Dyadobacter chenhuakuii: one gene and its partners. Each later gene encodes a partner of the first gene's protein in a complex. Links are inferred from orthologs where the notes say so. Each region holds a gene or a part of one and is shown on either strand. Other genes may lie near its edges.

The links.
Region 2: the proteins of dnaN (region 1) and dinB are in contact, whole or in part, in a solved structure (PDB 1OK7), measured with the Escherichia coli proteins. The link is inferred for Dyadobacter chenhuakuii from one-to-one orthologs.
Region 3: the proteins of dnaN (region 1) and NFI80_RS12575 are in contact, whole or in part, in a cryo-EM structure (PDB 8GIZ), measured with the Escherichia coli proteins. The link is inferred for Dyadobacter chenhuakuii from one-to-one orthologs.

The regions. Positions count from the first base shown.
Region 1 is NZ_CP098805.1:4,549,070-4,552,211, forward strand. Bases 74-3,054 are described here. They hold dnaN (DNA polymerase III subunit beta), read right to left. Parts: upstream 2,136-3,054; coding sequence 1,011-2,135; downstream 74-1,010. Other genes in these bases: NFI80_RS18900 (M56 family metallopeptidase), read right to left, coding at 74-381; NFI80_RS18905 (BlaI/MecI/CopY family transcriptional regulator), read right to left, coding at 384-758; gldG (gliding motility-associated ABC transporter substrate-binding protein GldG), read right to left, coding at 2,244-3,054. Outside these bases: more of NFI80_RS18900, read right to left, coding at 1-73; more of gldG, read right to left, coding at 3,055-3,142. UniProt on the Escherichia coli protein: Confers DNA tethering and processivity to DNA polymerases and other proteins. Acts as a clamp, forming a ring around DNA (a reaction catalyzed by the clamp-loading complex) which diffuses in an ATP-independent manner freely and bidirectionally along dsDNA.
Region 2 is NZ_CP098805.1:1,473,138-1,476,214, reverse strand. What follows is about bases 1-2,916. They hold dinB (DNA polymerase IV), read left to right. Parts: upstream 1-863; coding sequence 864-1,970; downstream 1,971-2,916. Other genes in these bases: NFI80_RS06250 (putative sensor domain DACNV-containing protein), read right to left, coding at 1,982-2,916; NFI80_RS06260 (M43 family zinc metalloprotease), read right to left, coding at 1-709. Also shown: more of NFI80_RS06250, read right to left, coding at 2,917-3,077. UniProt on the Escherichia coli protein: Poorly processive, error-prone DNA polymerase involved in translesion repair and untargeted mutagenesis. Copies undamaged DNA at stalled replication forks, which arise in vivo from mismatched or misaligned primer ends.
Region 3 is NZ_CP098805.1:3,041,439-3,044,514, reverse strand. The notes cover bases 68-2,982. They hold NFI80_RS12575 (DNA polymerase III subunit gamma/tau), read right to left. Parts: upstream 2,451-2,982; coding sequence 684-2,450; downstream 68-683. Other genes in these bases: NFI80_RS12570 (glycoside hydrolase family 16 protein), read right to left, coding at 2,486-2,982; coaE (dephospho-CoA kinase), read left to right, coding at 80-682. In the rest of the region: NFI80_RS12585 (YbbR-like domain-containing protein), read left to right, coding at 1-52; more of NFI80_RS12570, read right to left, coding at 2,983-3,076. UniProt on the Escherichia coli protein: Part of the beta sliding clamp loading complex, which hydrolyzes ATP to load the beta clamp onto primed DNA to form the DNA replication pre-initiation complex.

The DNA of each region.
Region 1 (3,142 bases):
TACAACCAGTTCGTTTAAATGGGCCGATAGCCAAATCTGAATCTTAAACGAAAGTGGAAGTTGTGTATCCATCGCACGGTTCATTGTGGAACTGGCCAAATGGATCATTTCATTGGATTTAGCGCCTAGGCCTGCGTCGACTATTGCCGCTGACGTTCCTTTAAAATAATAATAAATGAATGTGAGTCCGGATACGAAAACCTGAGCGGCCAAAAATCCGACGCCAAAAACGTATTTCAGATTGGCAGATTTGCGGCGAAGCAGATAGAAGCCAGCTATGGCGATAACAGCGATTAATGTGCCTTGCCAGAGGGAATGAATCAAAGTCCATCCAAAGGAAGTGACGGCTTGGTCAGAAAGAAGGTTTTGGATTATTTTCATGGCTAACGATTGTTTTCAAGATTGTTTAATAACGCACGTATTTCATCTAGTTCTTCTTTGGAGGTGGAATGGTTTCCCAGTGCTTGCATAACCATCTGTGCGGCTGAGCCCTGAAATGCAGTTTCCACCAATTTGCCCAGCAAGTTTTGCTGTGTCTCCTCTTTCCCCAGCAACGCAACATAAATGTGCGAGCGACCCTGTTCGGTGCGATACAAAAGTCCTTTGTCATGCATGATCTGCATAAGCTTTAATGTAGTTGTGTAACCCACATCTTTGGTCACAGACAAGGCATCATGAACTGCACGCACGGTGCTGGGGCCTGCTTGCCAGAGGTAATTTAAAATTTTTAGTTCGGAATCGGTTGGCTTGATGTACATGACAGAAATGTTATACGATAATCTTCGTATCAAATGTCTACGAAAAAAATCGTACATGCAAGCCCTAGCTACGATTTTTTTCGTAGTTAATTGTTAAAATAAGTTAAAGAGTTGATTGGTAACGAGATAAAGCAAGAAAATCCAGCTGAGCGTAGCTGGATTTTCTTTAAGGGGTAAAACCCTAAATCCCTAAAGGGACTTGTTTTACTTAAATAACATCTGTAAGCCCCTTCAAGGGGTTGGGGTAAACTGCTAAACGTAAGTGTTTAACATTACTGGCATCACCAGCATTAAGATATCTTCATTCTCCTCCTGGTCCACTGGAATGATCAAACCAGCGCGATTTGGAGCAGATAATTCGAATGTAATTGTCTTGCTGGAAAGGTTACCTAAAACCTCGATGAGGAACTTAGCATTGAAGCCAATTTCCATGTCATCGCCATTATATTCGCACATTAAGCGCTCATTTGCTTCGTTGGAATAATCAAGGTCCTCAGCTGAAATTACGAGGTCGTTCAATGACATTTTCAAGCGAACCTGATGCGTTGTTCTGTTGGAATAGATGGAAATACGTCTTAGCGAACTAAGGATTTCCATCCTGTTGATGGTAAGCGTATTTTGATTGTTCGTTGGAATCGCATTCTCATAATCCGGGAAACGCTCGTCAATCAGGCGGCAGATCATGCGGATATTTCCAAAGCTGAAAAAGGCATTGCTGGAAGTGAATTCAGCTTTAACCGGCAAATCTTCGGATGGCAAGCAAGACTTCAACAAATTCAATGCTTTCCGCTGAATGATCATCGATGTATCTACATCAGATTTGATATCCGTCCGGCGATATCTTACCAGGCGGTGACCGTCCGTTGCCACGAATGTTGCGTTTTCTGTCCCCATTTGAACGAAAACCCCGGTCATAGCAGGCCGAAGATCGTCTGTGCTGGTGGCGAACAATGTATTCGCTATGGCCGCACCTAATGCAGACGAAGAAAAGTCAACGGATTGGCCGCGATTAACAGCCGGTGTCTTAGGGAAATCGATTGGATTTTCGCCTGAGAGCTTGTAGCGACCATTGTCAGAGATGATCTCTGTTCCGAATGTTTCACTATTCACTTGCAATGTGATCGGCTGCTCAGGCAATCCGCGAAGCGTATCCAGCAACAATTTAGCAGGGATCGCAATGGCTCCTTTTTCAGAAGATTCAACCTCGATTTCAGTGATCATCACCGTTTGCAGGTCAGAAGCCGTCACGGTTAATGTATTGCCTTCCAGCGATAAAAGGAAGTTCTCAAGAATAGGCACAATTGGGTTCGTTGAAACGACACCGTTTATAGCAGATAGCTGTTTGAGTAGAACTGATGACGAAACGACAAACTTCATAATTCGTGACGTAAGTGTTTAGATGATAAATTTATAGAAAGACAGGTTTGAAAAAATCTGTCTTGTAGTGAACAAAAGTATAAAAAATTACCGATGAAGCAGCCCTTATCAGGTGAATTTTCGCACACGAAGATAGTAGCGCAACGCTCCAAAAATCCCGATTAGCGCAATAGGCAAGAGTAAATTGAGTGCCTGCCAGAATTTCTTATTTTCCTGGATCTGGATTTTGTCCAATGCCCGAATGTCGATCTGTTTGTTGCGTGCTTTGATCAATCCGTTTGCGTCCGTCATGTAATCAAGCGCATGCATCACGAAGTCCTTGTTTCCGAATGTTTGTTTCGTCACGCGGTCGTAACCGAGCGGAAGCGGAGCATTCCTTTTATAATCATAATCATTTACAATCAAATCACCGTCTGAGCAAATGATCACTTTCGCCGGATTTCCCTTTGATTTAAATTTTGCAGCGCGTGGGTCGCCGGGTAAAATTCTGTTGGCAAACAGAGATGTGAATGACCCTTCCAAAAGGACACCCGCCAGTTTTGTCCCATTATTATAAGTCGCCGGATCCGGATCCTTACGCGCTTCGTTGTAACCTACCAATGCGGGTGCATTTACGACCTGCGTGTAGCCGGAAGTCATTAGTAATGGTGTTTTATTGATTTCAGGAACGCCGCCAACCGTGTCAATCGAGCTCAAAAATCTTGTATAAACTGCATTGAGGTTCCTCGTGATCGTATGTGTGCCAAAGTTATTCAGCAAGGGGAAAAAACGCCAGGGCATAGGCCTGATCTCCGGCTTGTCGCCCATATTGCCGACATTCAGCAGAATTTCGGCACAATTTAAGTCTTTCACAAGGTTTGTATTCACACGAGCGCCCCATTTAAAGAACAGGTCATTCAGATTCAAATCCTGTGGCTGCGCATAATTCCCATCCAGACTAACGCTGTCGACACGCGCCCCATCAACAAAGAAAAGCGCTTTCCCGCCTCCCATAATGTATTGGTCAA
Region 2 (3,077 bases), 3.1 Mb from region 1 along the record:
GTGTCAGGGTTTTTCCGGCATTATAACCGGCCACATTTCCACCTGGCAAGCTGCCAAAGTCAATCACCACGCCTTGCTCATCGGGCACGCCGTCATCCGGGAATGTCGCATATCCCAATGTCCCGCCCGACAGGTCGCAGATCCAGATATTCAGGTAACGATCTGTGTCCCAAGCCGTAGCGCCGCCCGTTTCAGCATGTTTTACCAAATTCGTGGTATAGTCAAAATTCGCGCGGGAAGTTGGGTAACGCTCGATCCCGGTTGTAGGTGTTTCATTAGGTGTACGCTGCGCCAGACAGAACTGGATTCCCGACTGCCCGAACAGTGCCCTGAAATGCGACGGAACGCGGCTCGCGCTTCCGTTAATACCCGCATAGTCTGCATTAATCGTGTCAAGCTGCGCCAGGATCTGTTCATCGGTGATGAGCGACTGCCTGTTTGATACAACATGAAAAACCACAGGAATAGTAACATTCGCTGTGGTTTTTAAAGACTTTCCTGTCACATTCCGCTGCCGGATCGCTTGTTTGAGGCGCAGCTCCCGCTGGTCAAACATGATTTTGAGTGCCGGCTGCCTCGTAAAGCGCATATTAAGTAAATCCATGGTGCTGCATCTATCCTGCGCGCGTACGTAAGCGCTTTGGGTCAGTAAAAATGCAATCAGCAGGCTGGTAACAATGTATTTTAATCGCAGTAAAAAGTATCGCATCGGGAAAATTCCGGGAATCAGATTGATATAAAAAAACTGGTTTGTAATTAAAGCAACACCGGTTCATGAATACTTACGTAAAAAAACCAGCAAGTGATGCGAATTCTTAGTTATTTAATTTGTTTTACCTAAAATCATACCCGCTAATCTGATCATGTCAGAACCTGCTGTTTTACCGGTACGCAAGATAATCCATATTGATATGGATGCCTTTTACGCGTCCGTTGAGCAGCGCGATTTTCCGGAATATCGGGGTAAGCCGCTTGCTGTCGGGGGCTCGCCTACGGGCCGCGGTGTGGTGGCCACTGCCAGTTATGAGGCCCGGAAATTCGGAGTAAGGTCGGCTATGTCCTCGCGCAAGGCCATCCAGCTGTGTCCCGGCATCATCTTCGTCCGGCCGCGTTTTGAGGTTTACAAGGCCGTTTCCACGCATATCAGAGAGATTTTCTCGCGCTATACCGATCTGATCGAACCACTTTCGCTGGATGAGGCATTTCTGGACGTTACAGAGGACAAGCTGGGCATCGGCTCAGCCCTGGATATTGCGGAACAGATCAAAACAGCGATTAAAACGGAGCTCAACTTAACTGCTTCTGCCGGGATCTCGGTCAATAAATTCGTGGCAAAAATCGCGTCGGACATTAATAAACCCGACGGTCTGACATTCATAGGGCCCTCCAAAGTGGAAGCATTTATCAATGCGCTGCCGGTCGAAAAATTTTTCGGAGTAGGCAAAGTCACAGCCGATAAAATGAAGCGGATGCAGCTTTTCACTGGTGGTGATCTCAAAAAATTACCTGAAAACGAGCTGGTCCGGCATTTCGGAAAAACAGGACATTTCTTTTACAAGATCGTGCGGGGAATTGATAACCGGGAAGTGCAAACGGAACGGGAAACCAAGTCGCTGGGTGCGGAAGATACATTCATGTACGACCTCTCCACCATTGACGAAATGCATAAGGAGCTGGATAAGATCGGTGTTACGGTTTTCAACCGGCTGCGCAAAAAACAGCTCAAAGGCCGCACCATTACATTAAAAATAAAGTATAGCGACTTCACCCAGATCACCCGGAACCATTCATTCGGCTCGCCCGTGGACGACCTGGACATTATCCTTGAAACGGCGAAAGATCTTCTGGCGAAAGTAGACCTGGAAGAAAAATCCGTGCGCCTGCTGGGCATTTCGCTGTCCAACTTCGGGGAGCTGGAAATCCGGTCGCGAAGAGCAAAAGACTCAGGCCAGCTCGAATTGTTCGGCTGACCTGCATTGTATTATAGCAGCAATGCGTCGACCCGGTGCGCCTGCACTTTTCCTTCACAGGGAGCCCAGGAAAAAATTGTAAAGCGTCCGTCCTGCGACGCAACGAGCGCAATAGCATCGCGCTGATCGTACACAAATTGTGCTGCCGACAAGTGCCTTGTGCCTCCATGCTGCACCGGGTGCATAACCTGGCCCACGTTCCCTATAACGGGCTCCGTTACCAGCATTTCCTCCACCGGCCGACCTTCCGCAGTCCGCCCGATCTTGGCCCCGAAAGCCAGCAATTCATATTTATCATTGATGATCGTCGCGCCGTCCACGGCGGTCAACCCGGCCAGGCCGTTAATAGCCGAGCTCAATTGTGACTGCCAGCCGATCGGGTTGGGATCTTCTATGTATTTTCTGTTCAGTTCTGCCAGCTCGGAAAATGAAGGTTGAACATGATAGGTAATCGGGTGAATGATGGATTTTCTCCAATCGTCCTTTCCGTTGGGCACAACCAGTAAGATGCCTCCCCGCTCGTGGGCGCGCATAGAAACCGCCAGCTGAACCAGCAGGTTAAGCGAATCGCTCCACAATGTCGAAGAAGTAAATCCGATCATGGAATTAATGACCGAAGGGCAATCACGCGCCCTGCCGCTGTTCTCGTCCACAATTTTCACCTGATCTCCCTTCAAAACAGCGACATTGACAAACTTACCGAAGCCATCCACCCGCCTGTGCTTGATCACGAGCATCCCCGGTTCCACCACTTCGAGCACAAAACACAGCCCGGGGATGACCCTTGTGGTTCCCCAGATGCACAGCTCATTGCCTTCCATCCAGACACCCAGATGTATCCCAGAACGTTCCACTGCAGGAGCAAGCTTGGTAAGCGTATTGGCTGATAATGTGAGCCTTTCACTGAAAATCAGGGGGCTTTCGGCATCCTCGGGCGGCAGGAATGCTATGGAAACTTTGGGGGAACGCCCCTCTTCCCTCCGCAGGCTCGCCCAGAAAGTTGTATCAATAATGGTTTCAATGGTCCGGGCGTCGGGCTTAGGCGCCAGTTCCTGATCGTAATGGCTCCTTACAGATACGTGGTGGCGCTCGAAATGGCTTTCGACC
Region 3 (3,076 bases), 1.5 Mb from region 1 along the record:
CGTTTACATCAGTTTTGAGGTGGCGCAGTATCTCAATGTGATCACGCCGTAAATTCATCATTCACGTCATTTTTCCGTCATGTCACTTCCCCTTCAAGTTGGAATTACCGGCGGAATCGGCTCTGGGAAAAGTGTTGTCTGTAAATTGTTTGCCTGCCTGGGCATTCCCGTTTACAATGCAGACAGCCGGGCCAAATGGCTCACCAATCACAATCCCCAGATCATTGAAAGTGTTGTCTCGCTGTTAGGAAAAGAATCCTACACCAGCGAAGGACATTATAATACAGCATATGTTAGCTCGCTGGTTTTCAGCAATGAACATTTACTCAAAAAACTGAATGCAATCATTCATCCCGTCGTCATGCAGGACACCGCAGATTGGGTTGAAAATCATGCAGGATCGCCGTATGTCGTAAAGGAAGCAGCCATTATGAATAAGGCTGGCGACCGCAATGCACTGGATTATGTGGTTGTGGTTGAAGCGCCATTAGAATTGCGGATATCCCGAATCCTGCAAAGGGACAATCGCAGCGAGGACCAGATCAGGGCCATTGTAAAGAGACAGATTTCGGACGACGAACGAAGAATGGTCGGCAATTTTTTTGTCAATAATGACGAAAGATCAGCTTTGATTCCGCAGATATTGAAGCTTCATGAAATTTTCCTGATGGCAAGAAGCTAAATTAGAAATCTACATCTAATCCCAAAGCTTGTTTCAATTCCAGCAGATACGGATTCTTCTCCGCCATGAAATTGAATTTTTCTGCCGGGGTGTAAGGAAGCCTGTTCACTTCCTGCGGCGCCACGCGCGGGTTTATTTCCAGCCTCGGTGCATCAATGCGACTTTTGAGATAGGTTAGCAGTTCATAACGCACATTCGCCATTGCTTCCAACTGGTGCGTGTTGTCCAAAGCGATTTCAATGCTCGTGCCTTCCAGTTTGAATTCTTTGTTCAAACTGATTTCTTCCGTCGTGGAGTTACCTGCTATCCTTCGCTTTTCGGCGAATTCATACCAATGCGTTTGCAGCGTTTCGAATGTAAGTGCCTCTTTTCTTACATTGGTTTGCGAGGCCGCATAGCCATTCTCCACCTCACTACTTGGCTTTTCTTTAACTGCTGTCTCTGCAACCGCCGCTGTAGGACTCAATGCAATCGTATTTTTGAGACGCGAAGGGGCCTGTGCAACTGGCTGTGCAACGCGCGCCGGAGCCTCGGTATGATTTCCATTTAAGGACAAACCATTGCTGGGCGTTTCAATGGGCGTTGCAGGGGCAGTATTTAAAGGTTTTAACTCAGGCTCAACTTTTTTTTTTGCCGTTTCATCAACGGCGGCAAGAGAAGAAAGTTGAAGAACATGGGGCAGATTGGCGAGCTTCATCAAACAAAGCTCCACATGCAACCGCTGGTTTTTGGCCGATTTATAATTGATATCACACTGGCTGGCAATGCTCAGCGCAGACAACAAAAAGCTCATATCCGCCAATGCCGACTGCTGCTGATATTTCCGTTCCGCTGATTCCGAAACCTGCAAAAGCGTGACAGTTTGCGGGTCCTTGCAGACCAGGAGATTCCGAAAATGTTCCAAAAGGCCAACCACGAACAAATGACCGTCAAAGCCTTTTCTCAAAATTTCATCAAATAAAACCAGCGAGCGGGCAATGCTGCCCGAAGTCAGCGCATCTGTGATTTTGAAATAATAATCGTAGTCCAGAATGTGCAGATTTTCCAGCACAGCTTCATAAGTAAGCTTGTTATCTGTCGAAAATGTCACATTCAGGTCAAACATCGAAAGCGCATCCCGAAGACCGCCATCAGCCTTCTGGCCGATCAGCTCCAATGCTTCTTTTTCTGTTTCGATACCCTCTTTCTGCGCGATATCTGACAAGTGATAAGCAATGTCTTTCGGTTGAATGCGGTTGAAATCGAAGATCTGGCAGCGTGAAAGAATGGTTGGCAGAATTTTATGCTTTTCCGTGGTCGCCAGGATAAAAATGGCGTAACCAGGCGGTTCTTCCAACGTTTTCAAAAATGCATTGAAGGCAGCTTGCGAAAGCATGTGCACCTCATCAATAATATAGATTTTGTATTTCCCGGTTTGAGGCGGGTAACGAACCTGGTCTATCAGGTTACGGATATCTTCAACGGAGTTATTGGAAGCAGCATCCAGCTCATGAATGTTGAATGATGCATTGTTTTGAAAACTGACACAAGATTCGCATTCGCCGCACGCTTCCACATCGTCGCCAAGGTTCTGGCAGTTGATGGTTTTGGCTAAGATCCTTGCGCAAGTTGTTTTTCCAACCCCTCGCGGCCCGCAAAAAAGGAAAGCCTGCGCCAGGTGATTGGTGCGGATTGCGTTTTTTAAAGTTGTAGTGATGTGTGACTGGCCAACCACCGAGTCGAAAGTGACGGGACGATACTTTCTGGCCGAGACAACGAAATTATCCATAGCGCAAGATACTTCCATGCGCTCGAATTTCAAAGCTACTTTTTCTCGACAAGCGGGTAAACGCGCACGTAATCCACCTCCATTTTTTGAGGGAAAATGCTGTCATCCACGCCTTTCTGTCCGCCCCAATTGCCTCCGACAGCCATATTTAAAATTAAATGAAAAGGTTTATCAAAGGGCCATTGAGTCCATTCGTAGCCAGCTTCTTTATTAAAAGTAAAATAGTCTTTGCCGTCCAACAGGATCTTCACGCTTTCGGGCGTCCATTCGCAGGAGTAAATGTGAAACTCTTCCGAAACCGTTTCAACGACGACATTATCACCCTTATTCGTCTTAATAGCATGGTTAAAAGCCTTGGTATGAATGTTTCCATGAACCCGGTTCTGGTCAAAACCTACGTGTTCCATGATATCAATCTCACCATTATCCGGCCAACCCTTATTCCCATAGCTGTTTCCAGTCGCAAGCATCCATATCGCAGGCCAGGTGCCGCGGCCTTTCGGAAGCTTGGCACGGATTTCGAACTTACCATATGTAAAATCCCCTTTGCCCTTCGAAACCAGCCGCGCCGAACTATAATCAGCCTTTCCCGACTTTCCTTTGATAGCCTCAATGACTAGATGCCC